3 linked regions of the Niveibacterium microcysteis genome follow. The protein of the gene in region 2 interacts with the protein of the main gene of each other region in a pairwise test. Links are inferred from orthologs where the notes say so. Each region holds a gene or a part of one and is shown on either strand. Other genes may lie near its edges. The genes, in order: JY500_RS13075, acpP and ybgC.

Evidence for each region.
Region 1: the proteins of acpP (region 2) and JY500_RS13075 interact in binary tests that used the Escherichia coli proteins (3 or more experiments, as listed by UniProt). The link is inferred for Niveibacterium microcysteis from one-to-one orthologs.
Region 3: the proteins of acpP (region 2) and ybgC interact in binary tests that used the Escherichia coli proteins (3 or more experiments, as listed by UniProt). The link is inferred for Niveibacterium microcysteis from one-to-one orthologs.

Annotation. Positions count from the first base shown.
Region 1 is NZ_CP071060.1:2,878,767-2,888,829, reverse strand. What follows is about bases 3,428-6,196. They hold JY500_RS13075 (alpha/beta fold hydrolase), read right to left. Parts: upstream 5,280-6,196; coding sequence 4,575-5,279; downstream 3,428-4,574. Other genes in these bases: bioF (8-amino-7-oxononanoate synthase), read right to left, coding at 5,288-6,196; JY500_RS13080 (methyltransferase domain-containing protein), read right to left, coding at 3,797-4,582; bioD (dethiobiotin synthase), read right to left, coding at 3,428-3,654. Outside these bases: JY500_RS13105 (DNA internalization-related competence protein ComEC/Rec2), read left to right, coding at 1-343; JY500_RS13100 (alpha/beta fold hydrolase), read left to right, coding at 385-1,281; peptide-methionine (R)-S-oxide reductase MsrB, read right to left, coding at 1,321-1,725; JY500_RS13090 (DUF2863 family protein), read right to left, coding at 1,788-2,951; more of bioD, read right to left, coding at 2,983-3,427; more of bioF, read right to left, coding at 6,197-6,445; bioA (adenosylmethionine--8-amino-7-oxononanoate transaminase), read right to left, coding at 6,449-7,759; peroxide stress protein YaaA, read left to right, coding at 7,911-8,699; JY500_RS13055 (M14 family metallopeptidase), read left to right, coding at 8,710-9,846. UniProt on the Escherichia coli protein: The physiological role of BioH is to remove the methyl group introduced by BioC when the pimeloyl moiety is complete. It allows to synthesize pimeloyl-ACP via the fatty acid synthetic pathway through the hydrolysis of the ester bonds of pimeloyl-ACP esters.
Region 2 is NZ_CP071060.1:3,293,905-3,304,077, reverse strand. Bases 2,844-5,722 are described here. They hold acpP (acyl carrier protein), read left to right. Parts: upstream 2,844-4,104; coding sequence 4,105-4,341; downstream 4,342-5,722. Other genes in these bases: JY500_RS22450 (protein YgfX), read left to right, coding at 5,637-5,722; fabF (beta-ketoacyl-ACP synthase II), read left to right, coding at 4,381-5,619; fabG (3-oxoacyl-ACP reductase FabG), read left to right, coding at 3,251-3,997; fabD (ACP S-malonyltransferase), read left to right, coding at 2,844-3,254. Also shown: JY500_RS14960 (YceD family protein), read left to right, coding at 1-1; rpmF (50S ribosomal protein L32), read left to right, coding at 57-236; phosphate acyltransferase PlsX, read left to right, coding at 311-1,336; JY500_RS14945 (beta-ketoacyl-ACP synthase III), read left to right, coding at 1,333-2,295; more of fabD, read left to right, coding at 2,313-2,843; more of JY500_RS22450, read left to right, coding at 5,723-6,104; nadB (L-aspartate oxidase), read right to left, coding at 6,049-7,665; RNA polymerase sigma factor RpoE, read left to right, coding at 7,888-8,487; JY500_RS14910 (sigma-E factor negative regulatory protein), read left to right, coding at 8,495-9,001; JY500_RS14905 (MucB/RseB C-terminal domain-containing protein), read left to right, coding at 8,998-9,969; JY500_RS14900 (SoxR reducing system RseC family protein), read left to right, coding at 9,966-10,173. UniProt on the Escherichia coli protein: Carrier of the growing fatty acid chain in fatty acid biosynthesis.
Region 3 is NZ_CP071060.1:4,006,594-4,016,828, reverse strand. Bases 2,760-5,700 are described here. They hold ybgC (tol-pal system-associated acyl-CoA thioesterase), read right to left. Parts: upstream 4,482-5,700; coding sequence 4,038-4,481; downstream 2,760-4,037. Other genes in these bases: JY500_RS18235 (DUF6445 family protein), read right to left, coding at 4,546-5,700; tolQ (protein TolQ), read right to left, coding at 3,364-4,041; JY500_RS18250 (ExbD/TolR family protein), read right to left, coding at 2,865-3,284; JY500_RS18255 (energy transducer TonB), read right to left, coding at 2,760-2,852. Also shown: tol-pal system protein YbgF, read right to left, coding at 1-129; peptidoglycan-associated lipoprotein Pal, read right to left, coding at 132-650; Tol-Pal system beta propeller repeat protein TolB, read right to left, coding at 696-1,991; more of JY500_RS18255, read right to left, coding at 2,010-2,759; more of JY500_RS18235, read right to left, coding at 5,701-5,844; JY500_RS18230 (DUF58 domain-containing protein), read right to left, coding at 5,876-7,198; JY500_RS18225 (AAA family ATPase), read right to left, coding at 7,206-8,177; JY500_RS18220 (DUF4350 domain-containing protein), read right to left, coding at 8,174-9,391; JY500_RS18215 (DUF4129 domain-containing protein), read right to left, coding at 9,388-10,235.

The sequences.
Region 1 (10,063 bases), 420 kb from region 2 along the record:
TGATATTGAACTTGCCTCGGAACGTGAGTTGATCGAAGCCGGGCTGCTCGGCCCCGTCGATGTGGTCATCGCACCGCATCACGGCAGCCGCAGTTCGTCGGGCGACGATTTCGTGCACACCCTGTCGCCACGTTGGGTGTTGTACGCCGTCGGCTACCGCAGTCGCTTCGGTCATCCGCATGCGGAAGTTACTGAGCGTTACCGTGAAGCCGGCGCCGAGGATCTTCGATCGGATCGCGACGGCGCGATACAGATGCGATTCGCGCCTGACGGTGTCAGTGTAACGAGGTGGCGCGATGTGGCGCGCCGATACTGGCACGCGGAGTCGTCAGTCTCCCGGTGATAGACTCAAACACAGGTCGCGACGCAGCAGGAGGTTACCGAATGCTCACAGGCATCAAGGCTTGGTTTGGCGGGGGCTCATCGACTGCAATGCGTGAGGCCACCGTGCGGTGTGCGAATCCGCAGGGCTTGCACCGGATCGCGTACACCGAGTGGGGTGATCCGCATAACCCCGACGTCCTTGTCTGCGTTCATGGCCTGACACGCAACGGCCGCGACTTCGACGACCTCGCCGAAGCACTGTCATCGGACTATCGCGTGATCTGCCCCGATGTCGTGGGGCGAGGCCGCAGCGAGTGGCTGCCGGCAAAATCGGCCTACGGCCTGCCGCAGTATGTGTCGGACATGATGGTGCTGCTCGCTCGCAGCCGTGTGGAGTCGGTCCATTGGTTGGGCACTTCGATGGGCGGATTGATCGGCATGCTGATCGCCTCCCAACCCGACTCACCGATCACGCGCCTCGTGCTGAACGACGTTGGCCCGGTCATCACGGCTGCATCATTGCGTCGCATAGGCGATTACGTTGGCCGTGCGCCAGTCTTTCCGGACTTCGCCGCGGCAGAAACCTACATTCGCGCCGTCAGCGCGCCGTTCGGCCCGCTAACCGATGAACAGTGGCGTCGCATGACGCAAACCTCGGTGCGTGCGGGCGCAGGCGGCGGCTTTGAGATGCGCTACGACCCAGGCATCGGCGATGTGTTCCGAAGCGCGCCCGTGCTCAACGACGTCGACCTGTGGCCGATCTATGACGCGATTCGATGCCCGACGCTTGCGTTGCGTGGCGAAAGCTCCGACCTGCTGACACCCGAAACGCACCGCGAAATGGGTCGGCGGGGGCCGCAGGCAAAGCTCATGGAAGTACCTGGGGTCGGCCACGCGCCAATGCTGATGGACAGCGCGCAGATCGCGCTGGTGCGGGACTTCCTGCTCAGCGCTTGAGCGGGCAGGGGGCACCGCAAGAAGAGACGCGAGGAGGTCCTACTTCTCGGCGTCCTTTTCGAGCTTCAGCGAAGCCGAGTTGATGCAGTAGCGCAGCCCGGTCGGCTGGGGGCCGTCCTCGAATACATGACCCAAGTGCGCGCCGCAGTTGCGGCACAGCACTTCGGTGCGCACCATGCCATAGCTACGGTCGGTCGATGTCTCGATGTTCTCGGCCGCGGCGGCGGTCGAGAAGCTCGGCCAGCCGCAGCCGGCATCGAACTTGTCTTCCGAACGGAACAGCTCACCGCCACAGCACACACAACGGTAATCGCCCGCGTCCCAGACGTTCCAGTACGCGCCGGTAAAGGCGCGCTCGGTGCCTTTTTCACGGGTGACGTGGTACTGCTGCGGGTCCAGCACCTCGCGCCATTCGGCGTCCGGGCGTTCGACTTTACGGCTCATGTGCGCTGTCCTCCTGCGGGCAATCGTGCATGAAACGATCGACCGCAAAGCTGGGCGTCAGTTCAGTGCAGGTGGCGCGGCACCGCTTCGGCGCTGTCTTCCGGCAACTCGGCGTGAACCGCCTCGCCATCGGGCGACGGGTACATCGGCGCACCGCAGTCGTCGCAGTACTCCAGCGGGAAGGTGGTGTCGAGTTGCATGACGTCGGTCAGGCCGCAGGTACGCAAGGCCGTCTCGATCTGTTGCGGGATCTCGCTGTTCTCGTCTTCCGCACCGAGCAGCGGCCACACGACGCCGTGGATCACGTCGTCCGAACCCTTGCGTGTGAAGCCGACGCGGTACTCCTCCAACTGGCGATCCTGGAACGGGGCGATCACCGCGCGCAGCGTATCCGGCGGCGTCTCGAGCGTCGTCGTGAGGAAGGCAACCGATGCGCGCAGCGAGTAGGGGCGCGAGTCGCGGTCTGCCTGCCGGCTTGCCGCAAAGTAGGCGTCCGGTAGCACGACTTCGAGCGCGCAGCCCGGCATCAGTGTGGTAACCACCGCGCCGCCCTGCGTGCGCCACTGCGCCAGCGCCTGCTCGCGATTGCCGTCGCGCTCCTGCCAGCGGAACAGCGCGGCACCACGCGGTACGACGGCAGCGGCCAGGATGTAGCGCACGTCGGAGAGAAACTTTGCTGTTTCGGGCAAGGATTCGGTAGCGATATGCAGGTTCTGCCCAACTGCAGCGGCCTCGCCCAGCGCGGCCGCGAAACGGCGCGTTTCGCAGTAGCCCTGCGGCAACTGGTCGGGGGAGAAGAGGAAATCGGCCATGCCGAGCTTTACGCCGTCGGCCAGCACATGCGCTTGAAGGTGCACCCGCAGGTTTGCGAGCTGTGCTGGCGGGATCGTTGCGGCGGCGATCGCGAAGCGCGACCAGGCCATGACCGGCGCGGCGATCAGCAGTACATCGTGATCGCCTGCAATGCCGGACTCGGCGCGCGACTCGATGAGGTCAGCCAGTTCGTCGTAGGCATTGGCCTGCGTGGCGTAGAGATGATCCAGCGCGCTGTTGAGCGTGTCTTCATCGCCTTCGTCGAGCAGTTTTTCGACTTGCTCGGCGAGGCGGGTTTCCCAAAAGCTGTCTTCAGCGCGACTGCCCGACTCGGCAAGTCCGACGGCGAGCCAGGTCAGGTTCTCGGCGTCGCGGGAGAGGCCGCTACGGCGGCCGAAGCGGGAGCGTTTCATGACAGGTGTTCCTGCGCGGAATGGCTGCGGATTATACCGTGCCGGGCAGGCTTACCTGTGATGCCGCGCTTTGCGGGCCTGCCGCGCTGAACGGTACGACACCCAGCAACGGTGCCGGCAGGCGCGCGGCGAGCGCTTCCAGGTTCTCATCGAAGCGATTCATGCGAGGCGCCAGCGTGTTCGCGATCCAGCCCGCGAGATGCAGCCCGCGCGCAGTAATGGCCTCGGCGGTCAGCAGTGCGTGGTTGATGCAGCCCAGCCGCATGCCCACCACCAGGATCACCGGCAAACGCATCGCGAGTGCGAGGTCGGCGGTGTCGAGGCGATCGTCCAGCGGCACGCGGAAGCCGCCGACGCCTTCAACCAGGACGCAGTCAGCCCGCTTCGCGAGGCGTTCGAATCCCGCTACCAGCGGCGGTACGTCGAGCGCGACGTTCTCCGACGCGGCTGCAATGTGCGGCGCCACCGGTTCGCGCAGGCACAGCGGGTTGATCTCGTCGAGCACGAAGCCGGGGGACGAAGCGTTTTGCAGGCGCCGCGCGTCTTCGTTCGACCAGATGCCGTCGATCTCCTCGGCGCCAGCTGCGATCGGCTTGTAGCCGACGGCGCTGAGCCCGGCTGCACGTGCCGAGTGCAGTAGTGCGCAGGTGACGAAGGTCTTTCCAATCTCGGTATCCGTGCCGGTGATGAAGTAGTAGTGCATGAGAGTAGATCCGAATTCGTGGCTGATCTCTTCGCGGCTGGGATTCGGTCGGTGCTCGCGGGCGCCAGAGCCGTCCCGATGTGTCGCGCGCTTTGTCGTGCCTGTTGGGCAGCGTCGGTCTCGCCGAGTTCTTCAGAAATTCTTAGCGGATGGCTTCGAACATCAGAACATCGTAACGCGCTGGCAGACCGGCGGCTTCGCGGTGGACCTCGTACGCGTCGCAGAGGCGTTGCCACGCTTGCCGGCCGAGCATGCCGCGACGGCGGCTGTCGCCCAGCGTGTGCGCGCCGACTCCACGGATGTCGCGGAGCAGGCTCGCCAAATCGGGCGCGAAACCGGTTTGCGTGCATTGCTTGAAGCGTATCGACCGGAAGCCGGCGTGTCGGAGCGCGGCGAGCACCGCATCGGGTGGCTCGAAGCTGCGCACATGTTCGGCGCCGTCGATCGCTGCAAAGACCTCGCGCAACTCGCGCAGCGTATCGGGCCCGAGTGTCGCGACCTGAAGCACGCCGCCGGAGGCCAGCACGCGCGCGGCCTCGGCAGCCGCTGCGCCGCTGGCGCACCATTGCCAGGCGAGGCTGGACCAGTAGCGGCCAACGCATCCGTCGCGCAACGGCAGGCATTCCAGATCTCCGGCGATGCCGTGCTCGCCACGCCGGAGCGCTTGGCGCGCCATCGTGTCGGCAAGATCAAGCCCGATCACCGGTGCATCGTCGGTGCGCAGGGCAGCACTTGCGTAACCGGTGCCGCAACCGGCGTCGAGCGTTGGCAAACGGGCCGGGGCAGACAGTTCAATCCATGCGAGCAGGTCCGCGACGATCGCACGTTGGACTTCGGCGTGGTGGTCGTAGTGGGCGGCGGCGGCTGCAAAGGCCTCACGAATGCGCCGCCTCAGATCAGCCGGCGGCACCGGTAGGGAATCAGGCATCCGGCAAGGCCCCGAGAAAACGCTGCAATGCTTCAGCCACACCTCGCGCGTGCGTCACATGCGGTGCGTGGCCGCACTGTGGAAATAACTGCAGTTGAGCATGCGGCAGCTGCGCCGAAAGCCAGTTGGCCGCAGCCATCGGCATCAGGGCGTCGTTTTCGCCATGCAGCAACAAAGCGGGTACGCCGATATGGCGGACCTGCGTCCGCAGGTCCGCCCCGATCAGCGCCGACAGTGCGGGCGACAGCTTGGCCGGATCGGTTTCAAGGGCGTGTTCGAGCGCCGCCTGTCCAGCGCTCCGCTGGCTGTCGCCAAGCGTTTGGAGTGCGAGGAAACGCTTCATCGTACGATCCGGCTGTGCCGCGATGCCGGTCTGGAATGCAGTTACGGTGCTGGCATCCAGACCGTGCGGCCACGCTGCCGAGGTGACGAAACGCGGGCTGCCGCCAATCAACACCAGAGCCCTCGGCCGCGCGCCGGCTGCTACGGCGGCCATCGCCAGCATGGCGCCGAGCGACCAGCCGAGCAGCACTTCGTTGGCGCTCACTTGTCCGGCCAGTTCCGCAACCCAGGCGTTGAAGTCGCCGGAAGCAGGCGCGGTGAGCGCCGGCGTCACAAGCTCGCAGCCATCACCCAGGGCGGCACGCAGCGGGTCGAATGCGGCTGGGTCGAAGCCCCAGCCGTGCCAGGCTTGCATGCGTATCGTCATACTGCGAGATGGCGGTTGATCGCCGCGGCCAGCGCATCTACTTGCGCGGTGGTGTGGGCCGCCGACAAGGATATCCGTAGTCGCGCGGTGCCCGCCGGTACCGTGGGCGGGCGAATCGCCGGCACCCAGAGGCCTTCCTCAAGCAAACGCGCGGCGAGCGTTAGCGCCGCCTCGTTGTCACCCACCAACACAGGCTGGATTGGCGTGGTGGATGCCATGAGGCGTTCCGGGTGGCGGAGCTGGCTGCTCAGTCGCGCGATGAGCTGCGCCACCTGGGCTCGTCGCTCGTCGCCTGCCTCGATCAGATCCACCGCAGCGCAGATCGTCTCAGCCACTAGCGGTGGGGCACCTGTCGTAAAGATGTAGGTGCGCGCTTTCTGCATCAGCCACGCCACAACCTGTGTGTCGCCCGCAACGAAAGCGCCGTAAACGCCGGCCGCTTTGCCAAGGGTGCCGATATACAGTACGCGCGGCGAGCGGATGCCGTAATGCTGCAGGGCGCCGCGGCCCTGGGGGCCGAGCACGCCAAAGCCATGCGCGTCATCGACCACCAGCCAGGCATCAAAGCGCTCGGCGAGTTCGAAGAGCGCCGGCAAGGGGGCGATATCGCCATCCATGCTGAATACGCTGTCGGTCAGGATCAGCTTCCGCGGCGCGGTGCTTTCGGCAAGCATCTGTTCGAGCGCGGCGACGTCGCCGTGTGGATAGCGCCGAAGCTCGGCGCGACTGAGCAGGGCGCCGTCAACCAGCGAGGCGTGATTGAGGCGGTCAGCGAACACCGCGTCGCCACGGCCGACCAAGGCGGCGGCGATGCCGCTATTGACCATGTAGCCGGTGGAGAACAGCAGCGCTGCGTCGCAGCCAACGAAATTGGCCAGTTTTCTTTCTGCAGCGTCGTGTGCGGAAAAGTGCCCACTCACCAAGTGCGATGCGCCGGCGCCCATGCCCCAGCGTTGCGCGCCGGCAATCGCGGCGTCGACAAGGGCCGGGTGGTCAGCAAGGCCCAGGTAGTCATTGGCGCAGAAGTTGACGGCTCGGCGGTCGTCGACGACGACCTCAGCGCCATGTCGTTCGCTGATCGTTCGACGTCGCCGGCGCAGCCCAGCCGCATCGAGTGCTGCGAATTCTGCGTCAAGTGTTTCCCAGATCGCCATGGATCAGGCCACCAGCGCGGCGTCGATCGCTGCACCTGTGCGTTGCACCAGAAAAGCCGCGTCGGCGTCGTCGAAAATGTAGGGCGGCATCCAGTAGACCGTTCGGCCGATCGGGCGAAGCAGCACTTCGTGTGACAGGCCGGCCGCAAAGATCTTGCGCGATAGCTGCGGATCGTCGCAGTCGACGTCGAACGCCCAGATCATGCCGGTGCGGCGGAAGTTGCGGATTCGGGCATGCTGTTGAAGTGGTGCTGCCGCACGGGTGAGTGCGGCGGCGCGCTCGAGGTTTGTCGCGAGCACCTTGTCGCTCTCGAAGATATCGAGCGTCGCGAGCGCAGCGGTGCAGGCCAGCGGGTTTCCGGTGTAGGAGTGCGAGTGCAGGAAGCCCCGCACGGTGGCGTCATCGTAGAAGGCGCGATACGTTTCGTCGGTACTCAGCACGATCGAGAGCGGCAGGTAGCCGCCTGAAATGCCTTTCGACAAGCACAGGAAGTCCGGCTGGATGCCGCCCTGCTCGCAAGCGAAGAAGGTGCCGGTGCGACCGCAGCCCACTGCGATTTCGTCGGCGATCAGATGAACCCGGTGGCGATCACAGGCGGCGCGGGCGCGACGCAGGTATTCAGCGTCGTACATGGCCATCCCGGTGGCGCACTGCACCAGGGGTTCGACAATCAACGCCGCGGTGCTATCCGCGTGTTCGGCGAGCCAGGCATCCAGCGCTTCGGCTGCGCTGTGCGCAGCTTGTGCGCGGGTCGAAGCGTCGGCGCTGGCGGGGCTTGGCACGGTTGCCGATTGCCGTACGAGCGGCGCGTAGGCGTCGCGGAACAGATCAATGTCCGTCACCGACAGCGCGCCGGCGGTTTCGCCGTGGTAGCTGCCGGCAAGACTCAGGAAGCGGTTCTTGCCCGGCATCCCGCTGTTGCGCCAGTAGTGCGCGCTCATCTTCAGCGCAATCTCGGTCGCCGAGGCGCCATCGGAGGCATAGAACGCGTGCCCCAGCGCGTTGCCCGTCAGGGCTCGCAGGCGTTCCGAGAGCTCTACGACCGGCCGGTGGGTGAAGCCGGCCAACATGGCATGTTCGAGCGTCCCCAATTGGCGTTGCAGCGCGGCGTTGATCCGCGGGTTGCAATGGCCAAAGAGGTTCACCCACCAGGAGCTGACTGCATCGAAGTACCGACGCCCCTCGGTATCAAAAAGCCACAGCCCCTCGCCGCGTTCGAGCGGAATCAGCGGGAAGCGCTCGTGGTGCTTCATCTGCGTGCACGGGTGCCAGACGGCGTTGAGTGAACGTTGCAGGAGATCGTTGCTATGCATCGGCGGGAGGGCAGCGAACTGCCACGGAACAGCGGGGAAGGGTCTGCATGTTTCCCCACGCCTCGCGGTGTGTCAAATTGCCATGGGCCGGGGCGGGTGCAACTCGCGGGGGCGCTATCATGCTGTTCCGGCAAGTTTCCTTAATGCTTCGATGCTGATTCTTCTGTCTCCCGCCAAGTCCCTCGATTTTGAAACTGCTCCGCATACCGCACGTTCAACCCAACCGGATTTCCTCGACCACGCGGAGCCGCTGATCGAGCTGCTGCGCGAGCGATCACCAGCGCAGATTGCGACGCTGATGAGTCTGTCGGACAAGCTCGCGGCGCTGAATGCGGCACGCTACATGGAGTGGGCACCCGCGCATCAGCCGCCGATCGCCAAGCAGGCGGTGCTGGCGTTCGATGGCGATGTGTATGACGGCCTCGACGCCAAGTCCGTGCGGGCCGAACGGCTTGAGGGCTACCTGCAGTCACATGTGGGCATTCTCTCTGGCCTCTATGGCCTGCTGCGTCCACTGGACCTGATTCGGCCCTATCGCCTGGAAATGGGCACGCGGCTCACAAACCCGCGCGGCCGGGATCTCTACGCATACTGGGACGGCGTGATCGCTACCGCGATTGAGCGTCGCCTGGATGCGCTGGTCGATGCAGGCGAAGCGCGCGTGGTCGTCAACCTTGCATCCACCGAATACTCGAAGGCTGCGCAGCTTGGCAGCTTGCGCGCCCGCGTCGTGTCGCCCGTGTTCCAGGAACTACGCAACGGGCAATACAAGATCGTCAGCTTCAGTGCAAAGCGGGCGCGTGGTGCGATGACCCGTTTTGCGATCGATCACAACATTACCGATGTCGATGCGCTCAAAGCCTTCGACCTCGATGGCTATGAGTTCGATGCCAAGGCGTCGGACGCCGATACCTGGTACTTCCGCCGCCGTGCGGCATAAGGATCAACCGATGACTGTGTGTATCAGCAGCAACTTCGACAGCGGATCCATCGACGTCGTGGATGCGTCGGATCCGGGCAATGTACGTTTGCGTATCCGTGATGACCATGGTTCGAACGAGTTCCGGCAGTGGTTTCACTTTCGCATCTCTGGCGCCGCCGGCCAGGCCCTGACGCTGCGTTTCGAGAACGCCGGCCAATGCTCCTACCCCGACGGGTGGCGCGGCTATCGGGCGGTCGCGTCCTACAACCGGACCGACTGGTTCCGTCTTGATGACTGTGACTACGACGGTGACGTGCTCACAGTGTCGCTTACGCCAAAACACGATGCGATCTGGCTCGCGTATTTCGAGCCTTACTCGCAGGAGCGCCATCTGTCGGTGCTTGGCCGTGCCACGACGGCGGACGGCACGCGTGTCGTTCGCCTTGGCGCCAGCCTGCAGGGGCGCGATATCGACGTCATCGAACTCGGCGGCGGGCCCCGCCAGGTCTGGGTGGTGGCACGTCAACACCCGGGCGAGAGCATGGCCGAGTGGTTCGCCGAAGGGATGCTGGATCGCCTGCTCGATGAAGCGGACCCGGTCGCGCGTGAGATTCGGCGGCGTGCAACGGTGCACCTCGTACCCAATATCAATCCGGACGGCGCTTGGCTCGGCAACTTGCGATCGAACGCAGCGGGCGTCAATCTCAATCGGGAGTGGCATGCGCCGACAGTTTCGCGCAGCCCTGAGATACTCGCGGTGCAGGGCGGCATGGCGCAAAGCGGGGTCGATCTCTTCCTGGATATTCACGGCGACGAGACCTTGCCTTACGTCTTCATCGACGGTTCGCACATGGTGCCTGGCTACGGTGGCACGAACACCGCCTTGCAAGCGCAGTTCCTCAGCGATCTCGCTGCGGCGTCACCGGACTTCCAGCAGCGGCACGGCTATACCGACGACCGCTTTCAGGACGAACTGCTGACGCTGGGGTCGAAGTGGGTGGCGCATCGATTCGGTTGCGTCTCGCTGACGCTCGAGATGCCGTTCAAGGACAACGACAACGCGCCTGACGCACGCGTTGGCTGGAACGGCGCGCGAAGCAAGCGACTGGGCAGCGCGATGCTGTTGCCGGTATTGGCACATCTTCGCCGGCTTGATCCGATGTAAGTGTTGGGCGGGCGGCGATGCGCCGCCCGATTGATGCGCAATCATCAAAATCCTTGGATTTTGAGAGAGCGGGGCGGAAAATGAAAAACGCCCGCATCGCTGCGGGCGTTTCTTGAAACTTTGGCTCCTCGACCTGGGCTCGAACCAGGGACCTACGGATTAACAGTCCGGCGCTCTACCGACTGAGCTATCGAGGAACAGAAGCCGCCATAATAGA
Region 2 (10,173 bases):
AGCCCGATCCGGTTTTCGGCGGGTCTGATTACTGAAATTGAGCGAAGGAGCATCAAATGGCTGTTCAACAGAACAAAAAGTCGCCGTCGAAGCGCGGCATGCATCGTGCCCACGATTTTCTGACCGGTCCCGCGACTGCCGTCGAACCGACCACCGGTGAAGTGCACCTGCGCCACCATGTGTCGCCGTCTGGCGTGTACCGTGGCCGCAAGGTCATGAAGGCTAAGGGCGAATAATTCCCTCTTCGACGAAAACGGCGCCAGAGTGCCTGGCGCCGTTTTCGTTCGTCCCTACCCACCAGTCACTATCGATGCAGGTAACGCTCGCGATCGACTGTATGGGCGGTGATTTTGGCCCTTCGGTCACACTGCCCGCAGCCCGCCAGTTCCTGCGCGACGATCCATACGCCAGCGTACTGCTGGTCGGTCTGCCCGAAGCCATCGAAGCGGAAGCTTCTAGGCTGGCTGGCGAATTCCCTGGTCGTGCCCGTTTTGTGCCGGCGACGCAAGTCGTTGAAATGCACGAAGCGCCCGCAAGCGCTTTGCGCGCCAAGAAAGACTCGTCGATGCGCGTTGCGATCGACCAGGTCAAGTCTGGCGATGCGCAAGCTGCGGTGTCGGCGGGCAATACCGGGGCGTTGATGGCGATCGCGCGTTTCGTTCTGAAAACCATCAATGGCATCGACCGGCCGGCAATCGCGACGATTCTGCCTGCGCTGGATGGTCACACCTACGTGCTCGACCTCGGTGCCAACGTCGATTGCACCGCCGAACACCTGCTCCAGTTCGGCATCATGGGGGCCATGCTCGTTTCCGCGCTTGAGCACAAGGAGCGCCCCACGGTTGGGTTGCTCAACATCGGCGAGGAAGAGATCAAAGGCAACGAGGTCGTCAAGCAAGCGGCAGAGTTGCTGCGCGGCAGCGGGCTCAACTTCTACGGCAACGTTGAGGGTAATGACATCTACAAGGCGACCACCGATGTGGTTGTCTGCGATGGTTTTGTAGGCAACGTGGCGCTGAAGGCTTCGGAGGGTGTGGCGCAAATGATGGCGACCACGCTCAAGCAAGAACTCAAGCGCAACCTGTACACGAGGCTGGTCGCGCTACTGGCAATCCCGGCTCTGCGTCACTTCAAGCAGCGCGTTGATCATCGGCGATACAACGGTGCCGCACTCCTTGGGCTGCGCGGGGTCGTGTTCAAGAGTCATGGTTCCGCCGATGCGTTTGCGTTTGAACAAGCGCTCCGCCGCGCGGCGGATGCCGCACGCAATCAGGTTGTCGATCGCATCACCGCGCGCGTCAGCGCGCACCTTGCAGCAGAAGGAGTGACGCAGTGATCTATTCCAGGGTCGTGGGTACAGGCAGCGTGCTGCCGGGAGATCCCGTCACCAATGATGATCTGGTGGCACGTGGCATCGACACGTCCGATAGCTGGATCATCGAACGTACAGGTATTCGGTCCCGCCACCTCGCGCCCGCCGGCGTTACTTCGAGTGTGCTGGGTGCAGAGGCTGCACGTCGTGCGCTCGAGGCGGCGGGGCGCACGGCCGCCGACGTCGATTTGATCATCGTCGCCACCTCCACGCCGGACAAAGTGTTCCCGAGCACAGCCTGCCTGATTCAGGCGGAGCTCGGGGTGTCAGGGTTTCCGGCCTTTGACGTGCAGGCGGTCTGCAGCGGCTTCGTCTACGCCCTGACGATTGCGGACAAGTTCATCCGCTCCGGCTCGAATCGTCGCGCGCTCGTTATTGGTGCTGAAGTGTTTTCCCGCATCATCGACTGGGAGGACCGCCGTACCTGCGTTCTGTTTGGCGATGGTGCAGGCGCTGTGTTGCTTGAGGCGTCGGAAACGCCTGGCCTGCTCGCGACTGCGCTGCATGCAGACGGCAGTCTGCACGAGATCCTCGAGGTGCCGGGCAATATCCGCGATGGTCATGTCGAGGGCTCGCCGTTTATTCACATGGACGGCGCTGCGGTCTTCAAGGTGGCCGTTCGCGTGCTGGGCGATATTGCCCATGAAGTGCTCGAACAGGCCGGCATGACGGCCGAGCAACTCGATTGGCTGATCCCGCATCAAGCGAATATCCGGATTCTTCAGGCGACCGCCAAGCGCCTGCATTTGCCGTTTGAAAAGGTGATCGTCACCGTCGACCGGCACGGCAACACGTCGGCGGCGTCCGTGCCGCTCGCGCTCGACGCAGCGGTGCGGGATGGTCGTGTGCGGCCGGGGCAGAGCGTGATGTTGCAGGGTGTGGGCGGTGGCTTTACCTGGGGTGCAGCGCTGCTGCGCCTGTAATACCGAGTGAGGGTGCGATGAGTTTTGCTTTTGTCTTTCCCGGCCAGGGGTCGCAGTCGGTCGGCATGATGGCGGCGTATGGCGAGTCCGAAGTGATTCGCGCGACGTTTGCCGAAGCGTCCGCCGCGCTTGGTGAGGACCTCTGGGCGATGGCTGCCGAAGGCCCAGCCGAGCGGCTGTCGCTGACGGTCAATACGCAGCCGCTGATGTTGACCGCCGGCGTCGCAGTCTGGCGCGCATGGCGTGCCGCGGGTGGCGCGACGCCGACTGTCGTCGCGGGTCACAGTCTTGGCGAGTATTCCGCCCTGGTCGCGGCAGGCGCACTTGAGCTTGCGGATGCGGTGCGTCTGGTGCGTTTGCGCGCACAGGCCATGCAGGATGCTGTGCCGGCCGGTACGGGCGGTATGGCGGCGATTCTCGGGTTGTCGCCGGAATTGGTGGCTGAAGCCTGCGCCGAGGCTGCGCAAGGCGAAGAGGTTGCCGCGGCTAACCTCAACGACCCGGGGCAAATTGTGATCGCCGGCCATGCTGGCGCGGTTGCGCGAGCCTGCGAGGCTGCCAAGGCGCGAGGCGCGAAGCGTGCGTTGCCGCTTCCGGTCAGCGCCCCTTTTCATAGTGCCCTGATGCGTCCTGCTGCTGAGCGTCTTGCGCTGGCGTTGCAGACGGTCGACGTTCGCACGCCTGCAATCCGCGTCGTCAACAATGTCGACGTCGCAATCGAGTCGGATCCGGTTCGCATCAAGGATGCGCTGGTGCGCCAGGCTTACTCTCCGGTTCGCTGGATCGAGACGGTGCAGGCCCTGGCCGCCCATGGTGTCACACAAGTCGTCGAATGCGGCCCCGGCAAGGTGCTGATGGGGCTGGTGAAGCGCTGTGGCGCGGGTCCGGAGGCACTTGCAATCTCGGATGCGGACACACTGGCAAAGATTCTCGAAGTGACCAAAGGGGCTGCAGCATGATGGCACTTGAAGGGCAAATTGCGCTGGTAACCGGCGCGAGTCGCGGCATCGGGCGTGCGACTGCGCTTGAGCTTGGGCGCCAAGGTGCGGTCGTCATTGGTACTGCGACGTCGGATTCCGGGGCCGAAGCGATCTCGGCGGCCCTCGCCGAGGCCGGTATCAAGGGTACCGGCTTGCGCCTGAATGTTACCGATGCCGCGGATTGCGAAGCTGCGCTGGCTCGGATCGAGAAGGAGTTCGGTGCGGTGTCGGTGTTGGTGAATAACGCCGGCATCACGCGCGACAACATCGCGATGCGGATGAAGGACGACGAGTGGGATGCGGTGATCGACACCAATCTCAAGGCCGTTTTCCGTATGTCCAAACTTGTCATGCGCGCGATGATGAAGGCGCGCTATGGCCGCATCGTCAACATCACCTCGGTGGTTGGGTCCTCCGGTAATGCCGGGCAGGCGAATTACGCGGCCGCAAAGGCGGGCGTTGCCGGCATGACGCGTGCCCTGGCGCGTGAGCTTGGGAGCCGGAACATCACCGTGAACTGTGTTGCGCCGGGTTTCATTGATACCGACATGACGCGCGCGCTTGGGGATGAGCAGCGCGACGCCCTGCTTGGTCAGATTGCCCTTGGGCGACTCGGGCGTCCTGAAGAGATTGCCGCTGCGGTGGCGTTCTTGGCCTCTCCCGCAGCCAGCTATGTTTCCGGCGTTACGCTGCACGCGAACGGCGGAATGTACATGTCATAAGCACCTGGTGAGTGCCTAGGCAGGATGGGCAGATGCCCGCATTTTATGGTTTCTTTTTGGTAAAATAGTGGGGTTATTCACCCCCGAATTTAGAGAAGGAGTGGTCAATGGAGAACATCGAACAACGCGTCAAGAAGATCGTTGCCGAACAACTCGGCGTCAACGAGGCTGACATCAAGAACGAGTCTTCCTTCGTGGACGATCTGGGCGCTGACTCGCTGGACACCGTTGAACTGGTCATGGCCCTCGAAGAAGAGTTCGAGTGCGAGATTCCGGACGAAGAAGCCGAGAAGATCACCAGCGTTCAGCAGGCAATCGACTACGTCGTTGCCAACAAGAAGTAGTCGTAGTTTTTAACCTCGTAACTCGATCCGGAGCGCACTTTGGGCGGTCGTAGAGTCGTCATCACCGGTCTCGGTATCATCAGTCCGGTCGGTAATTCCATCTCCGAAGCCTGGGACAACATCCTTAATGGGCGTTCCGGCATCACCCGCATCACTCGTTTCGATGCGTCGACCTTACCGGTGCAGATTGCCGGCGAGGTCAAGAACTTTGACGTGACGGCGTACGTTTCCGGTAAGGAAGCGCGCCGTTACGACAAGTTCATCCACTACGGCCTGGCCGCGGCAATCGACGCGCTCAAGGACGCAGGGCTCGGGGAGCATCCAGACAACGCAGAGCGTATCGGCGTGTGCATCGGTTCGGGCATCGGCGGTCTGCCGATGATAGAAGACACGCACAACGCAACGCTGGAGGGCGGCGCGCGCAAGATCTCGCCGTTCTTTGTGCCGGGTTCGATCATCAACATGATCTCCGGGCTGCTGTCGATTCAGTACGGCTTCAAGGGGCCGAACTTCGCCACCGTGAGTGCCTGCGCGACAGGTAATCACGCAATTGGTGAGGCTCAGCGCCTGATCGAGTACGGCGATGCGGACATCATGGTTGCCGGCGGAGCCGAAGGGACCGTTTCCTTCCTTGGTATGGGTGGCTTCTGTGCTGCGCGTGCCTTGTCGTGCCGCAACGATGACCCAACCGCGGCGAGCCGCCCTTGGGATGCTGGTCGCGATGGTTTCGTGCTCGGCGAAGGCGCCGGTGTTCTGGTGCTCGAAGAGTACGAGCATGCCAAGGCTCGCGGCGCAAAGATCTACGCCGAGCTGGCCGGTTACGGCATGAGTGCGGATGCGAACCACATCACTGCGCCTTGCGAGGACGGTGAAGGCGCCTCGCGCAGCATGCGCAATGCCTTGCGTAACGCCAAGACGGAGCTCGACGAAATCGACTACGTCAATGCACATGGCACATCCACGCCGCTCGGCGACTTGGCCGAGACGACGGCAGTGAAGCGCTGCTTCGGTGAGCATGCCTACAAGCTCTCGGTTAGCTCGACCAAGTCGATGACGGGTCATCTGCTGGGTGCTGCCGGGGGTATCGAGGCGGTATTTACCACGCTCGCAATTCGCGACCAGGTGGCGCCACCGACCATCAACCTCGAGACGCCAAGCGAAGGCTGTGACCTCGACTATGTGCCGAAGCAGGCACGGCCGATGACTATTCGCGCAGCGATGTCTAACTCGTTCGGTTTTGGTGGCACAAACTCAACGCTGATCTTCCGTCGCGTTTAGTCGGCGTCCACGCTGAGATGAGGCTCGCAGGCGATATACGGCTGCGGGCCTCTTTGCTTTTTGGGGTGGCGCTCGTGGCATTCCACGTCACGGCGCTGCTTTTGCTTTTCTACCCTGGCGTGGATGGCATGCTGCGCTGGTTTGGTATCCCGATCATCGCGGGCTCGGCGTTCCTTGCGTGGAGGCGGCGGTCCGCTACCGGCGGCGCGTCTTTGCGCCTTCACGATGACGGGTCGGCGGAAGCCTTGGCCTCAGACGGCCAGTTCTTGCCGATCGTGTTTTGCCGAACCACTCGGGATGGCGGCTGGTTTCTCGCTTTGTGTTGGCAGGAACTGGCAACAGGCAAGCGTCACCGGCTGTGGCTTGTCGCATCCGCCATGCCGGCCAGCGAGTGGCGATTGCTACGTGCCTGGTTGCGCTGGCGGGCCTTCAGTCGCGAGCGGATATCCAGCGAACCAAGCCGGACGGCCAGCGCGGATTCCTGAGGACGGTCGGTTTGCCCTTCGGCAGCGTTTCCGGATAGTCGCGGCTGTAGTGTAGACCGCGGCTCTCCTTGCGTGAGAGCGCACCGCGAACGATCAGATCGGCGCTTACAACCAGGTTGCGAAGTTCGATCAGGTCATTGCTGACACGGAAATTTGCGTAGTACTCGTCGATCTCGCGACGCAGCAGGGCGATCCGGTGTTGGGCGCGCTGCAGTCGTTTGGTTGTCCTGACGATTCCGACGTAATCCCACATGAAGCGGCGCAGTTCATCCCAGTTATGGGCAATCACGACTGCTTCGTCGGCATCGGTAACCTTGCTTTCGTCCCATTCCGGCAGCCCCTCGGCGATCGCCCTTGGGTGGGCCAGAATGTCGGCCGCGGCGGCCTCACCAAAAACGACGCATTCAAGCAGAGAGTTGCTTGCGAGGCGGTTGGCGCCGTGCAGGCCGGTGCAGGCGGTTTCGCCAATTGCGTAAAGGCCGGGCAGATCGGTTCGTGCGCGCAAATCGGTCAGCACTCCGCCACAGGTGTAGTGCGCGGCGGGTACGACGGGAATGGGTTCCTTCGTGATGTCGATGCCGAGCTCAAGGCAGCGCGCATAGATCGTCGGGAAGTGCGTGGTGATGAACTCGGTCGGGCGATGGCTGATGTCCAGATAGACGCAGTCCAGTCCGTGCCGCTTCATTTCATAGTCGATCGCTCTCGCGACAATGTCGCGCGGCGCCAGTTCGCCTCGTGGGTCGTGCTGCAGCATGAAGCGCGTGCCGTCAGGCAATTTCAGCAGACCGCCTTCGCCGCGAACCGCTTCTGAAATCAGGAAGGATTTAGCCTGCGGGTGGTAGAGGCAGGTCGGATGGAACTGGATGAATTCCATGTTCGCAACGCGACAACCCGCGCGCCAGGCCATGGCAATACCGTCACCGGTCGCCGTATCCGGATTGGTCGTATAGAGGTAGACCTTGCCTGCACCACCTGTGGCCACCACCGTATGGCGTGCCGCGAAGGTGACGACGTGATCTTCAGCGATGTCGAGAATGTAAGCGCCAAGGCAGCCTTGGTCTGCTCGGCCCAGGCGATGCCCGACGATCAAATCGACGGCGATGTGGTGTTCGAAGACGCGAATGTTCGGATGTGCGCGAACCTTCTGTGTCAGCGTCTCCTGCACGGCGGCGCCGGTAGCATCCGCCACATGAACGATGCGCCGGTGGCTGTGGCCGCCTTCGCGCGTCAAGTGCATGTGAAGCGGGCCTTCTTCCGCTGGTGTGAAGGGGACGCCTTGCTCCGCCAGCCATTGGATGGCCTCCCGTCCATGTTCGACAACGAAGCGGGTGGCTCCATCGTCGCAAATGCCCGCGCCGGCAATGTGGGTGTCGCGTGCATGGGACTCGGTTGAGTCCATCGGGTCGACGACCGCGGCAATGCCGCCCTGCGCCCAAGAACTGGCGCCGTCTTCAAGCTGGCACTTTGTAACCAGCGCTACGGAATGATGGTCGGCGAGACGGAGTGCGAGCGATTGGCCAGCAAGGCCGCTGCCAAGGATCAGGACATCGAACTGGAGCACGGCGGTCAGGGCGCGCGGAAGGCGCCGCCAGATAGGGACGGCCGAATATATCACGCGCTCCCTTGAGGTGCCGGCGTCGGGTGGCAGCAATACCCATGATGCCGGCTGAACTATTCTGCGCCCGTCGGGTCAATGGACGCATAAGCTGTCGCCTTCAGGGGCTGGGGTATACTGGATCGGCGCCGCCCAGAGCGCGAACCAATCCAGAAAATACCCCGTCCCATGAGTGATCGTCAGATAGACCAGCAGTTGGTCGAGCGTGCGCAACGCGGCGACAAGCATGCCTTCGGGCTGCTTGTGTCCAAGTATCAGCGCAAGCTTGCCCGTTTGCTGTCTCGAATGATCCGCGATCCGGCGGAAGTCGAGGACGTTGCGCAAGAGGCCTTCATCAAGGCATATCGCGCACTGCCCTCGTTCCGTGGCGACAGTGCGTTTTATACGTGGCTGTACCGTATCGGCATCAACACGGCGAAGAACTACCTCGTATCGCAGGGGCGGCGTGCGCCGACCTCGACTGATATTGATGCCGACGAGGCAGAGAACTACGACGACGGTGATTTGCTGCGCGACTACGACACGCCGGAGCGCCTGCTTGCGACCAAGCAGATTGGTGAAACGGTGAACGTCGCGATGGAAGCGTTGCCGGAGGAGTTGCGCACGGCGATCGTGCTGCGCGAGATTGAAGGCTTGAGTTACGACGAGATTGCGACGGTGATGGGATGTCCGATCGGTACCGTGCGATCGCGCATTTTCAGGGCGCGTGAGGCGATTGCCGAGCGCCTGCGCCCCTTGCTCGATACAAGTCCGGAAAAACGATGGTGAGTGAGACATGAAACAGCAGATTTCCGCCCTGCTGGATGGCGAGTTGGAGCCAACGGGCGTGCAGGCGATTTTGTCGCGGACGAAAACGGATCCGGCGTTGCGCGAATGCTGGGATGAGTACGCCTTGATCGGCGACGCGCTACGCGGCGAAACAGAATTATCCAGCGACTTCACCGCGAAGTTAATGGAGCGGCTCGAAGCCGAACCTACCGTTCTTGCTCCTGCCGCCAGTGCGGCTGTCGCCAAACGCCGATCTGCGCTCGACACCCTCTTGCCGATCGCAGCGACAGTTGCGGGCGTTGCCGTGGTGGCCTGGCTCGGCTTGCGTGTCGAGCCGGCTGCAGAGCCGGCTCGCGTGGCACGCGCTGCGGGGCAGGCGCACGCAGTGTCCGTCGGTGATGCAGATCGTGCCTACCTGCTTGCGCATCACGGCTATGCGGGTGCTCAGGCCGTACCTGGCGTCGGCTACTACATGCGTACTGCTGCCGAGCAGGTTGGGGACGGGGTTCAATGATCGGCAGGGCTTGGGTTGGCGCCCTACTGCTATTGTTGGGCGGCTTGGCGCACGCCAGTTCGCCGCAAGACGCCATTGCCTGGCTTGCCAAAGTGAGCGCTGCGTCGCAGACGCTCAACTACGCGGGCACGTTCGTTTATCAATCCGGCCGGACAACCGAGACCTCCCGCATTGCGCACATTACCGATGCGACAGGTGAGTACGAACGTCTGGAGACGCTGGACGGCGCTCCGCGCGAAATCGTGCGGAGTAACGGTGAGGTGCGGTTCTATCTCCCGCAGGAGAAGATGATCATCGCGGACCATGCGATGCCGCGTCGCTTTCCGGCGTGGGCGCACGTGTCGCCGGATCAGCTGATGGCCAACTATAGCCTTCGCCTCGGAACACTCGATCGCGTGGCAGGTTTGCCAGCGCAGCAGATCGTGCTCGAGCCGCGCGATGGATTTCGATACGGCCATACATTCTGGGTGGAGCCGGGCAGTGGGCTGATGCTGAAGTCGCGCATGCTTGACGCCGCGGGCGCCCTGGTCGAACAGTTTGCGTTTTCCGACGTGACGATCGGCGGCCTGATCGAGCGTGACAAGGTGCGCTCGCGTTATGCCGCAACGGCCAGTGGTTGGCGGGAAGTTAACGCGCGCGGCGTGGCGGTAACCCCCGAGGAGGCGGGCGTAACATGCCGTGGCTTATTGCCCGGGTTTCGCCCGATCAGCACGGTGCGCCGCCAGGTCAAGGACGGTGGTGCCGATGCGATCCATCTTGTGTATTCCGATGGTTTGGCAACGATCTCGGTGTTTGTCGAGCCGCTATCCTCCGGACGAAAGGCCCCGGTTGGTGGCGAGAGTGCGGCCGGGCCGACTCGAATTTTCAAACGCTTGATTGGTTCGCAGTACCTGGTGACTGCTTTGGGTGAAGTGCCGCCGGAATCGGTGCGGCGGCTGGCCGAATCGGTTGAGATCCGGCAGAAATGAATACCCGTAAAGCAATCGTGTTGCGCGTTGAAGGCGCCACGGCCGTGGTAAAGGTTGGCGGCGACGGGGGGTGCGGGCGGTGTTCGGAGACCGGCGGTTGCGGCAGTGACGTGCTCGGAAAGCTTTTTGGCGGGCGCTGCAGCAGCTACAGCGTCGTGACCGATCGCCCACTCACGCCCGGGTCCGAGGTTGAGGTTGCCGTCG
Region 3 (10,235 bases), 710 kb from region 2 along the record:
TCCCAGCCGGTTTTCATGATCGATCCGCACGCTTTCGATCTGCTTGCGCGCGACGTCGTCGTCAAAAAGCCCGGCGCGGGCCGGAAGGGCAACCGCGCCGAGCAGCATTGCGAGCGCAATGCCGCGCATTATCAGTACTCGCCCGAGTACAGCACGTCTGCGCGACGGTTTTGCTCCCACGAAGCTTCGTCATGGCCGGTAGCCTTCGGCTTCTCTTCGCCGAGCGACACTGCTTCCATCTGAGCATCCTTAGCGCCGAGCAGGCCCATCGCCTTCTTGACGGCTTCCGCACGCTTCTGGCCGAGCGCGAGGTTGTATTCACGCGAGCCACGCTCGTCGGCGTTACCCTGGATCAGGACCTTCAGCTGCGGGTTCGAAACCAGGAACTTGGCGTGCGCTTCGATCATCGGCTGATAGATCACGCGGATGTCGTACTTGTCGAAGTCGAAGTAGACGTTGCGGTGCGACAGGATGTTGTTCGGATCCTTGAGCGCAGCCAGCGGGTCAACCTTGACCGGCTCGGCCGGCTTGGTGACTTCGGCCGGCTTGGTCGGCTTGGTGTCGGCGACCGGCGCGGTGGTCTCGGTCGGGGCGGTGCTACAAGCGGCGAGAGCAGCTGCGAGCAGGGAGGGGAGAAGCAGGTTACGCATGATGTGAAGCTCCTGTGTTATTCAAAAATTTAGTGCCCATGCCACTCATTTTGGCAGCGGGCCCCACGCGGGTTCCCGGACATCGCCGGAGAAACCCGAGAGGCGCTGCTTGACGCGCCCGTCGGCGGACACCGCAGACAGAACGCCGCGCCCGCCGACCTCGGTGGCATAGAGGATCAGACGGCCATTTGGCGCGAAACTCGGCGACTCGTCCTTGTCCGAGTCGGTAATGATCTGAACCTGCTGCGATGCCAGATCCATCAATGCGATGCGGAAGCGGCCTTCGCTGCGCGTCAGGTAGGCGAGCGTCTTGCCGTCCGGCGATACATGCGGGCTGACGTTGTAGCTGCCGTCGAAAGTGACGCGAGCTGCTTCGCCGCCGCTCGCCGGAATCCGGTAAACCTGCGGCGAACCGCCCCGATCCGACGTGAAATAGAGGAATTGACCGTCCGGCGAGTAGTGCGGTTCCGTGTCAATGCCGTTCGATTGCGTCAGGCGCCGCAGCCCGCTGCCATCGGTGCGCAATTCGTAAATCTGCGACAAACCGTCCTTGGTCAGCACCACCGCCAGGCGGCTGCCGTCGGGGGCCCAGGCCGGCGCCGAGTTCGAGCCCTTGAAGTTCGAGAGCACCGTGCGTTGCCGCGTCGCCAGGGTATGGATGTAGATGACGGGCTTCTTGGTCTGGAAGGACACATAGGCCAGACGCGTACCATCAGGCGACCAGGCCGGAGAAATGATCGGGTCATCCGAGACCAGCGCGGCGTTGGCGTTCTGGCCGTCGGCATCGGCGATCTGCAGCTGATACTGGCGACCGTTCTTGACGACGTAGGCAATCCGCGTTGAAAAAACGCCCGGCTCGCCGAGCAGTTTTTCGTAGACCCAGTCCGCAATGCGGTGAGCCGCATAGCGGAACTGTTCGGTCAGGATCGTCAGTTCGAGCCCGCCCAGATCGCTTGCCTTGGTCGTGTCGAACAGGCGGAAGCGCACGGCCAGCCGGCCGTCGGCCATGCGCGTGACGCTCCCCGCCACAAAGGCGTCGGCGCCACGGTATTTCCAGTTTCCGAAATCGATCTTGGCGGTTTCGCCCACCGGCTGCGGGCCGGTTTCGACGATGCGGAAGAGCCCGCAGCGCTCAAGGTCGGCACGCACCACATCCGAGATCGAGCGCGGCAGCAGGCCTTCGCCATCGAACGCGGCGACTGCGATCGGAAACTGCCTTGCGCCGGCACCGGTAATCTCGATGCGCAGCTGCGCGTGTGCCGGAACTGCCGCAAGACCGGCGACAGCGGCGCCGGTGTGGAGGAAGTCACGTCGGGAGAGCATCTTGCGATTATAAGTCATTGCAGGCCTTCGGGATTCCTACTGCTGGAGCGGGCGTACGGCCAGCTCCAGACGGCGCTCGAACAGATCACTCTTGTCCGGCAGGGGCAGCGGGCTGGATTTCCGGATCGCCCGCTCGATTGAGGCGTCCAGTGTTGCGTTGCCGCTACTGGTCTTCAGGCGGACATCCATTACTTCGCCGGTCGGCAGTTGCTCAACAATGAATACGGCTTCCGGATTGCCGGAAAGACCGGGCGGCACGACGATGTTGCCGCGCACCTTGACGCGAATCTTGTTGACCCAGTCGTCGCGTGCGCGATCGGATTTGGCGCCGGACAGGCGTGCCATCTCTTCCTTCAATGCGCGATCCTGCTGAGCCTTGGCGGCTTCACGGGCGGCCTTTGCCTGCACCGCGCGGGATTCGGCTTCCGCTGCGGCGCGCAGATCCGGTTGCGCTTCGCGTTTGTCGGTCTTCGTTTTGGGTTCTGGTTTGGGTTCAGGCTTTGGCTTGGGCTCAGGCTTGGGTTCCGGCTTGGGCTCGGGTTTCTTCTCTGGCTTCTTTTCGGGCTTGGGCGTCGGCAGCGCGATATCCGGCTTGGCGACGGGTTTGGGTGCTTCGGCTTCCACCTTGGGCTCGGGCTTCGGGGGTGGCGTCGGCGCGGTTTCGCGCGGCGCTGGCGGCGGGGGAGGTGGCGGTTCCGCGGCAACGCTGGGCGTGTTGGCACGCACCAGTGCAACCTCGAAGGATTCCGGCGCCTTACGCTGCCAGTTCACGCCCCAGAAAAGGATGCCGACGAGCACCAGATGGACCAGCGCGGCCATGCCCGCCGAGAGCCATTTGCCGGGCTCCTCGGGCGTTCGCAGCGCGGGGTTGAACTCCATGCCGGTCGGTCCTCAGCGCTTGCCCTGCTGGACCAGCAGGCCAACCTTCTGCACCTGATTCTTCTGCAGAAGATCCATCAGGTTCATCACGGCTTCGTATTTCACGCGCTTGTCGGCAGCGATCAGCACCGGCTGTTCGGCGTTACGAGCCTGCGCGTCCTGCAGCAGACCGACTAGCTCGTTCTCGCTGACCTCCTTCGTCTGCGCGCCCTTGCGTGCGCGGTCGACAACCGAGAGCTGGAGGTTCTCGTCCAGATGCACTTCGATGGGCTGAGCGGGTGGCTGCGGCGCCTTGCCGACCGAGGGCAGGTTCACATTGCCGGTGGTCATCATCGGTGTGGCCACCATGAAGATGATCAGCAGCACCAGCATCACGTCGATGTAAGGCACGACGTTGATCTGGTTCATCATGCGGCGCGGACGACGGCTCATGGGGCCTCCTGCCGGGTCGCCCCACGGGCGGCGCGCGAGCCTTGGAGGGCCCGCGAACGAATGCTTGAGTGCGGGGCCATCACTTCAACTGGCGCTGCAGGATGTTCGAGAATTCTTCCTGGAAGCTCTCGAAGCGGGTGGCGAGGCGGTCGATGTCGTAGGCAAAACGGTTGTAGGCAACCACCGCCGGGATCGCAGCGAAGAGGCCGATTGCGGTGGCAACCAGCGCCTCAGCGATGCCGGGCGCGACCTGCGACAGGGTGGCCGAGCCGACGTCACCGAGACCTTTGAAGGCGTGCATGATGCCCCACACCGTACCGAAGAGGCCGACATACGGGCTCACCGAACCGGCGGAGGCGAGGAACGCAGTGTGGGCTTCGAGGTCGTCGAGCTCGCGCTGGTAGGTGGCGCGCATCGCGCGGCGGGCGCCGTCGATGATGTCCGAGGCATCGAGGTTGTTCTGGCCGCGCAGCTTGGCGAATTCGCGATAGCCGGCTTCGAAGATGCGGCCCAGCGGCCCGACCATTTCGCGCGAGGCCGATGCGCTGCGGTAGATCGCGCCGAGGTCGCCGCCACTCCAGAACTCGCGTTCAAACTCGGTGGTGCGCGCGCGCGCGGCGCGGATTGCGATGCCCTTGCGGAAAATCCAGTACCACGACATCAGTGACACAACGATCAGCAGCAGCAGCACCAACTGGACGACGATGCTGGCGTGCGCGATCAGCGAAAGGATGGAAAGGTCGTCGTTTCCGGTCATCGATGGGATTCCGAATGAGAGTCAAGGTTGGACGCCATCTGCGTCCGGATGTCAGGCGGCACCGAGGTGGGCTTGCGTTTGTTCCAGTCCACGCAGACAACGCTGACACGGGATTCAAACAAGCGTTCGCTGCCGCGCATGACGGTCTGGGCGAATACGATCTTCGAGCGGCCCATTTCGGCAACGTAGGTTTCTACCGTTAGCGCATCGTCGAGCACACCGCTCTTGAGGTACTCGGCTTCGACGTTGCGGACCACGAAAACCAGTCCGCGTTCCTCGCGCAGCATCTGCTGCTCAAAACCAAGTGCCCGCAGCCACTCGGTGCGGGCACGTTCGCAGAACTTGAGATAGTTCGCGTAATACACGACACCAGCGGCGTCGGTGTCCTCGTAATAGACGCGCACCGCGAAGCGATGCGACGGGGCGTGGTGTCGATGCATCGCACAATTTTACACGCCCGGCACCTACTCACTGGTAACCACACGTAACCAACAGTTTGTCCGTTCAGGCCGGCTCAAAGAAGAAGAGCTGCACCAGGCGCCCGTCCTGCAGGGTCGAGCCGAATACGTTCGACAGCGAATGGAAGAAATGGCCGCGGTACAGAACGAGGCGGTTGTTGCGCATCGGCAGTTCGACGATAGGTTCCCAGGCGTCGCGGCCGTCGGCGATCTCGTTGAATGGGCGGCTCGCCTGATTGGGCAGCCAGCGCTCCTGGAATGCCTTGAAGCTACGGAAGCCCGCGGCGCGGACTTCTTCGTCCGGCAAACGGCGTTCCCAGCCGGTATCGCGATGGCGCCAGAACATCGTGCCGCCTTGTTCCTGACCGGGCAGGTTGAGGTAGAGCACCGCAGCGAAGCGATCCCAGTTGTCGCCGTCTTCGTTGTCGACGTGGATGTCGGTTCGTGCGGTCGAGCCTGCGTAAGACACGCGGTAAGCGCCGGTGTCGGGAGATATCCACTTGACCCGCCGCCCCAGCGCGCTGGCGACCACGGCCATGATGTCCTGCGGATCAGTGCCCTTGGTCTGCAAGCCGGGGAAATTTTGGCCGGCGTAGACGATGGGCTGGAAGTCCTGCTCCAGCGCGTGTTCGCGGTAGCCGAGCGGGTGCTTGAGTACGTCCTCGACGATCGCGAGGCCGGTTGCCTCGGCGAAGGCTGCAAGCGCCTCCGGCTTGGCCATCGACGGATGGCGTGCAGCGTCCGGCTGCAGTTGGATGGTCCGTGGCGCGAGCGCCGGGTCCGGATCCGCGTAGCCGATGCGCCGCTGATCGAGAATCTTTGGATTGAGTGCTACCGCACGCCGATGTGCATCCACGGCGCTTTCGAGCTGGCCTTCAAAATAGCAAAGCTGCGACAGCGCGTCCCACACATCGGCGGCGTCCGGCTGTTGCTCGGCGACGGCGCGCAGATGCGTGATCGCAAGCGCTCGGTCGCCCTGCCGCTCAGCAAGCTGGGCGATGCGTCGCCGCGTATCGGTCTCCGTCGGGTCGATCTCGGCTGCGCGTACAAACGCTGCGAGGCCTTCGCGATCACGTCCGATTTCGCACAGCGCCTGCCCGAGGTTGAAGAAGGCCGATGCATCGTCCGGCAGTTGTTCTGCGGCGCGGCGCATCATCGCCAGCCCAGGCTCCCTCAAGCCCATCTGGAAAAGTGCCAGACCCTGGTACTTGCTCGCAGCATGCAGGTTGGGGGCGGCGCGAAGGGCGGCCTGGTAGGCCTGAACCGCCTCTGGCAGGCGGCCCCGCTGATGCAAGGCCATTCCTTGCGCGAGGAACAGATTCGGATCTGGCTGACGTGCTTTCATCGGCGCATTTTACCCACCGCGCCGGAAAGTCTCAGAGGCGACCCTCTGCCTTGACCGCCAGATAGCGGTTGACTGTTGTAATTGCGAGCGATTCGGGCGTGGTGTCGAGGCAGAGCACGCCGGCTTGGCGCAAGCGGCGAAAGCACGCCTCGCGGCGGCTGCGGTAATCGTGGGCGGCGCCGTGTAGCGCCGCGCTGTCGAGATCTCCGACCGGCATATCGACGATCGCGTCCAATGCACGTTCGCGCAGGCTGGCCACCAGCACCAGATGCCGGCTGCCCAGCAGGCGTGCCGCGGCGAGCAGGTTGTCGTCGTCCTCGTCGCGCAGGTTCGTGAGAATCACCACCAGCGCCCGCTTCTTGTCGCGCGCCAGCAACTGCTGCGCGGCTTTTTCAAAGTCCGAGGCTTCGAGCGTCGGTTCGAGGTCGTACACCGCGTCGAGGATGCGCGTCAGCGTGCTGCGTGACTTGTGCGGCGCCAGCATGCGGCTGTGGCCGCCCAAGGTGTGCAAGCCGACAGCGTCGCCGTGCCGCAGACCGACCTGGGCGAGCAGCAGTAGCGCGTCGAGTGCATGATCGAAATGCGACAGGCTGCCATCGCGCGCACCCATGCGGCGTCCGGCATCAAGCATCAGGATGATGCGCTGGTCGCGTTCGTCCTGGTACTCGCGAGAGATCAGCTTGCCCAGCCGCGAGGTGGCGCGCCAATCCACCTGGCGCGGGCTATCGCCTTCGCGGTACTCACGCAACTGCTCGAAATCGAGCCCCTGGCCGCGACGGCGACGCTTGAGCACGCCGCTGGCGGCGCTGCGAGCATCGGCCGCGAGCAAGGCATGGCGGCTATACACCGTGAAGTTGGGATAGACGCGCACGCGGTTGGCAACGTCGATGCGGTGCTGGCGTTGCCAGAGCCCGAGCGGCGAGCGCACGCGCAGCGCGACCGGGCCGAAATGGTGCTCGCCACGCGCTTTCGGATGCAACCGATAGGTAACGACAGCCGCGCGACTGGCCGAAAGTTGGATCGCCACCGGCATCCCATGCATATCACAGGCGGCCGGCGCATGGTCGCAGACGGAAGCTGATCGCGGCCGCTTGCCATGCCATCCGATCGTCAGCGTCACGGGCGAGCTCTCGCCCAGTGGCAGGGCGTGTTCAACCCGTCGTGCGGCGCTGGGTGCGTGTTCCCACCAGCTCAGCGCGGCGTCGACGGCCGCCAGCACGGCAAGGCCCGCGGCGACGATCAGCCACGCGGGCAGCAGCCAGGGCCAAAGCGTCGGCGCCAGTGCGGCGGCGGCCAGTGCGGCGGCGGCCAGTGCGGCGACACTCAGCAGCAGGGTGCGGGAGGGTAGCAGCATCAAGCGCTCAGGTGCGTGGCGCGTCGACCCGCGTGAGCAGGTCGTCCAGCAGTGCCGTCATTTCGACGCCTTCGATTTCGGCCTCGGCCGAGCGCAATACGCGGTGACGTAGCGCGGCGGGCGCGACGGCCTTGATGTCGTCGGGCAGCACATAGTCGTGGCCAGCGAGCAGCGCACGGCCGCGCGCAGCGCGCACCAGTGCAATCGCGCCGCGTGGGCCACTGCCGATCGCGATGCCGGGCCAGTCACGCGTTGCGCGGGTAAGCCGCACGGCATAGTCGAGCACCGCGTCGTCGACCGGCAGGTGGGCGACCAGTTGCTGCATCGCGAGCAACTGGTCGGTGCTGGCGACGGTGTTGACCGCATCGACTTCGAGCCGGTCCGCAACACGCCCGCCGGTCGCCCAGGCAACCAGCGCGCGTTCGTCGGCGTGCGCCGGGTAGTCGATCAGCACCTTCAGCAGGAAGCGGTCGAGCTGGGCTTCGGGCAGCGCGTAGGTGCCTTCCTGCTCGATCGGGTTTTGTGTCGCGAGCACCAGGAACGGCGGCGGCAGCGGCTCGGCCTTGCCATCGATCGTCACCTGGCCCTCCTGCATCACTTCGAGCAGCGCGGCTTGTGTCTTGGCCGGGGCGCGATTGATTTCATCGGCCAGCAGCAGGTTGGCAAAGACCGGCCCGCGTCGCGTCAGGAACTGGCCGCTGCGTGCGTCGTAGAGCGTATGGCCGGTTACGTCGGCCGGCATCAGATCGGGTGTGAACTGAATGCGCGAGAAGCTGCCTTCGAAGGCTTTCGCCAGCGCTTTCACCAGCAAAGTCTTGCCCAGACCGGGAACGCCTTCGAGCAGCACATGGCCGCCCGCGAACAGCGCACACAGCGTTTCATCCACCACCTGCCGCTGACCGATGAAGACGCGGCTGACTTCGTCGTGCAGCGCGCGGGCAAGGCGGTGGGCATCGCTGAGGGAAAGCGGAGATGTCATCGTGTCTTCCTTCGTGCAGAACCGGGGCGCGCAGCGCGCAGCCGAGTGTCGAGCTGCGCCAGCGTCGTTGCCTGGCGCAGATAGTGATGGGCGTCGCGCGGCGTCGTTTCCAGCGCTTCGGTGATGGCTTCCGGCGTGAGTGCCGCGCGCTTCGCCGCGTCGGTGATTTGTTCGGCGGCGTTGCCGGGCAGTTTGGCCAGCAGCCGTCGGACTTCGTCGCGCGGGCCGCGCAGGAGGGCCTCATATTGGCGCTGACGCAGCAGGAAGGCGGCGAGCGCACGCAAGTGAAGTTGCAGGCCGGGGCGTGAAGCAGGGGGAACCGCCTGCAAGGCGCCGAAGCGTATGCCGGCTCGCCACAACAGAAGCATGACCAGTGTGCCAAGTGACAGAATCAGCAGCGGCGCGCGCTGCCACAGCCATAGTGGCAGGGCTGGGTATTCCGGTTGCGTGGCGAAGATGACTTCGTCACGATCGCCCTCGAGCAGCACCGCTGCGGCGAAGCGCGCGTTGTCCTGCTGGCCGATGTTGGGGTTGAGCATCGGGCGGTCGTCACACAGCACGGTCAACGTGCCCTTGCCAACGCGGAAGCGGGCGACGGCGATCGCCTCCGCAGTGTCGTGCGCCTTGCCGGCAGGCGCCTTGGCGTGCGCGTTGCTCTCGTCGGCCTCGTCGTCTTCGTCGTCACCGTGCCGGGGTTTGTAGCCCTTCACGGTGGCCTGCCACATGACAGGGTGGCTCGTGGTGAATACGTCGCACTGGCGGATACCGACCAGCATCGGGCGCCCCTCAATGTCGAGGCGTGCGCCGGATTTGGCCACGTGCATGCCGAGCGCCTGAATGCCAAACGCTTTTGACAGGCGTTGGGGTTGCCACGAACCGGGCACCGCGATCACTGCGTGGCCGCCGGCATTTACCCAGGCGGCGATCTGCTCACTGGTTCGCCCCGCTGCGGCGTCCGGCAAAGCCTGGTTGAGCCAGAGCGTGGCGTGCTGCGGCAGGCGGGCCAGCTCGGTCGCGTCCTGAATGACGCGGGTGCGGTAGCCCAAAGCCGCAATCATGCGTCGCGCGGCGAGCGCGTCATCGCGCAGCGCCTCGCCGCTCGGGCGGGCCGGCACATCGACCTCGACCCATTCGAGGCGCGGCAGCAGCCAGGCGCTGGCGATCAGGATCAGGCCGATCACCAGCAAGATCGCCAGGCGACGGTCGCGGCTCACTGGCGGCCTCCGAAGGCCTCGCGCCAGCCGGCGCAGAGCGCGTCGCCTTCGCCTTCGGCCAGCTCGACATGGGCGTAGGCGACGGTTTGCCAGGTGCGCGTCAGCAGCGCGAAGTAGGCGCGCATGCCACTGCCCGCGCGGGTGACGCGCATCAGACAATCGCCTTCGGTATCGCCACGTGCGAAGGGGATGTGGGCCTGATGCGCCAGACGCGACAGGGCGCCGCGGTAGAGCAGGCCCAGCGCTTCGCGGTGTCGGCCGGCGGCGAGCAACTGGCGTGCGGCGTCGGCCACATCGTCGGGCAGCGATTCAGGGCGGATGTCCAGGCCCGCGACTTCTGTCGGAGGAGGCGGAGGGGTGCGACGGGCACGAACCACGCCGAGCTGTCGCAGCAGCAGACGCAGCAATATTGCGGCCACAACCGCGATGCCGATCCAGCCCGCAACGCGCAGGCCTTCGGCCATCCAGCGGCCCGCGCCGCGCCAGAACTCGAGCCATCGCTTGAACCAGCCCGGCGCGTCCTTGGCGGGCGCGTCCGGTTCTGTGCGCAGTTGGAGCTCCTGGCGCTTGCGGTGCTTGCCGAACTCGGGCGCTTTCAGGACATCGGCGATGACAGACGGGGCCTTTCTGATGGCGGCCTCACGTTGCGGCTCGGCCGCTTGGGCGTCTGGCAGCGGCAGCATCAGGGTGCCGCAAGCTACCGCCAGCGCCAGCATGGTGAGCCGCTTGGCACCTTCGCTCGCAAGGCGGCGGAACAGCAGCTCCACGTCCCAGGCCTCAAGGTCGGTGCGGCGCTTGAGGTAGAGCGCAAAACCCCCTGCGACATAGAACGGTTCGATCAGCG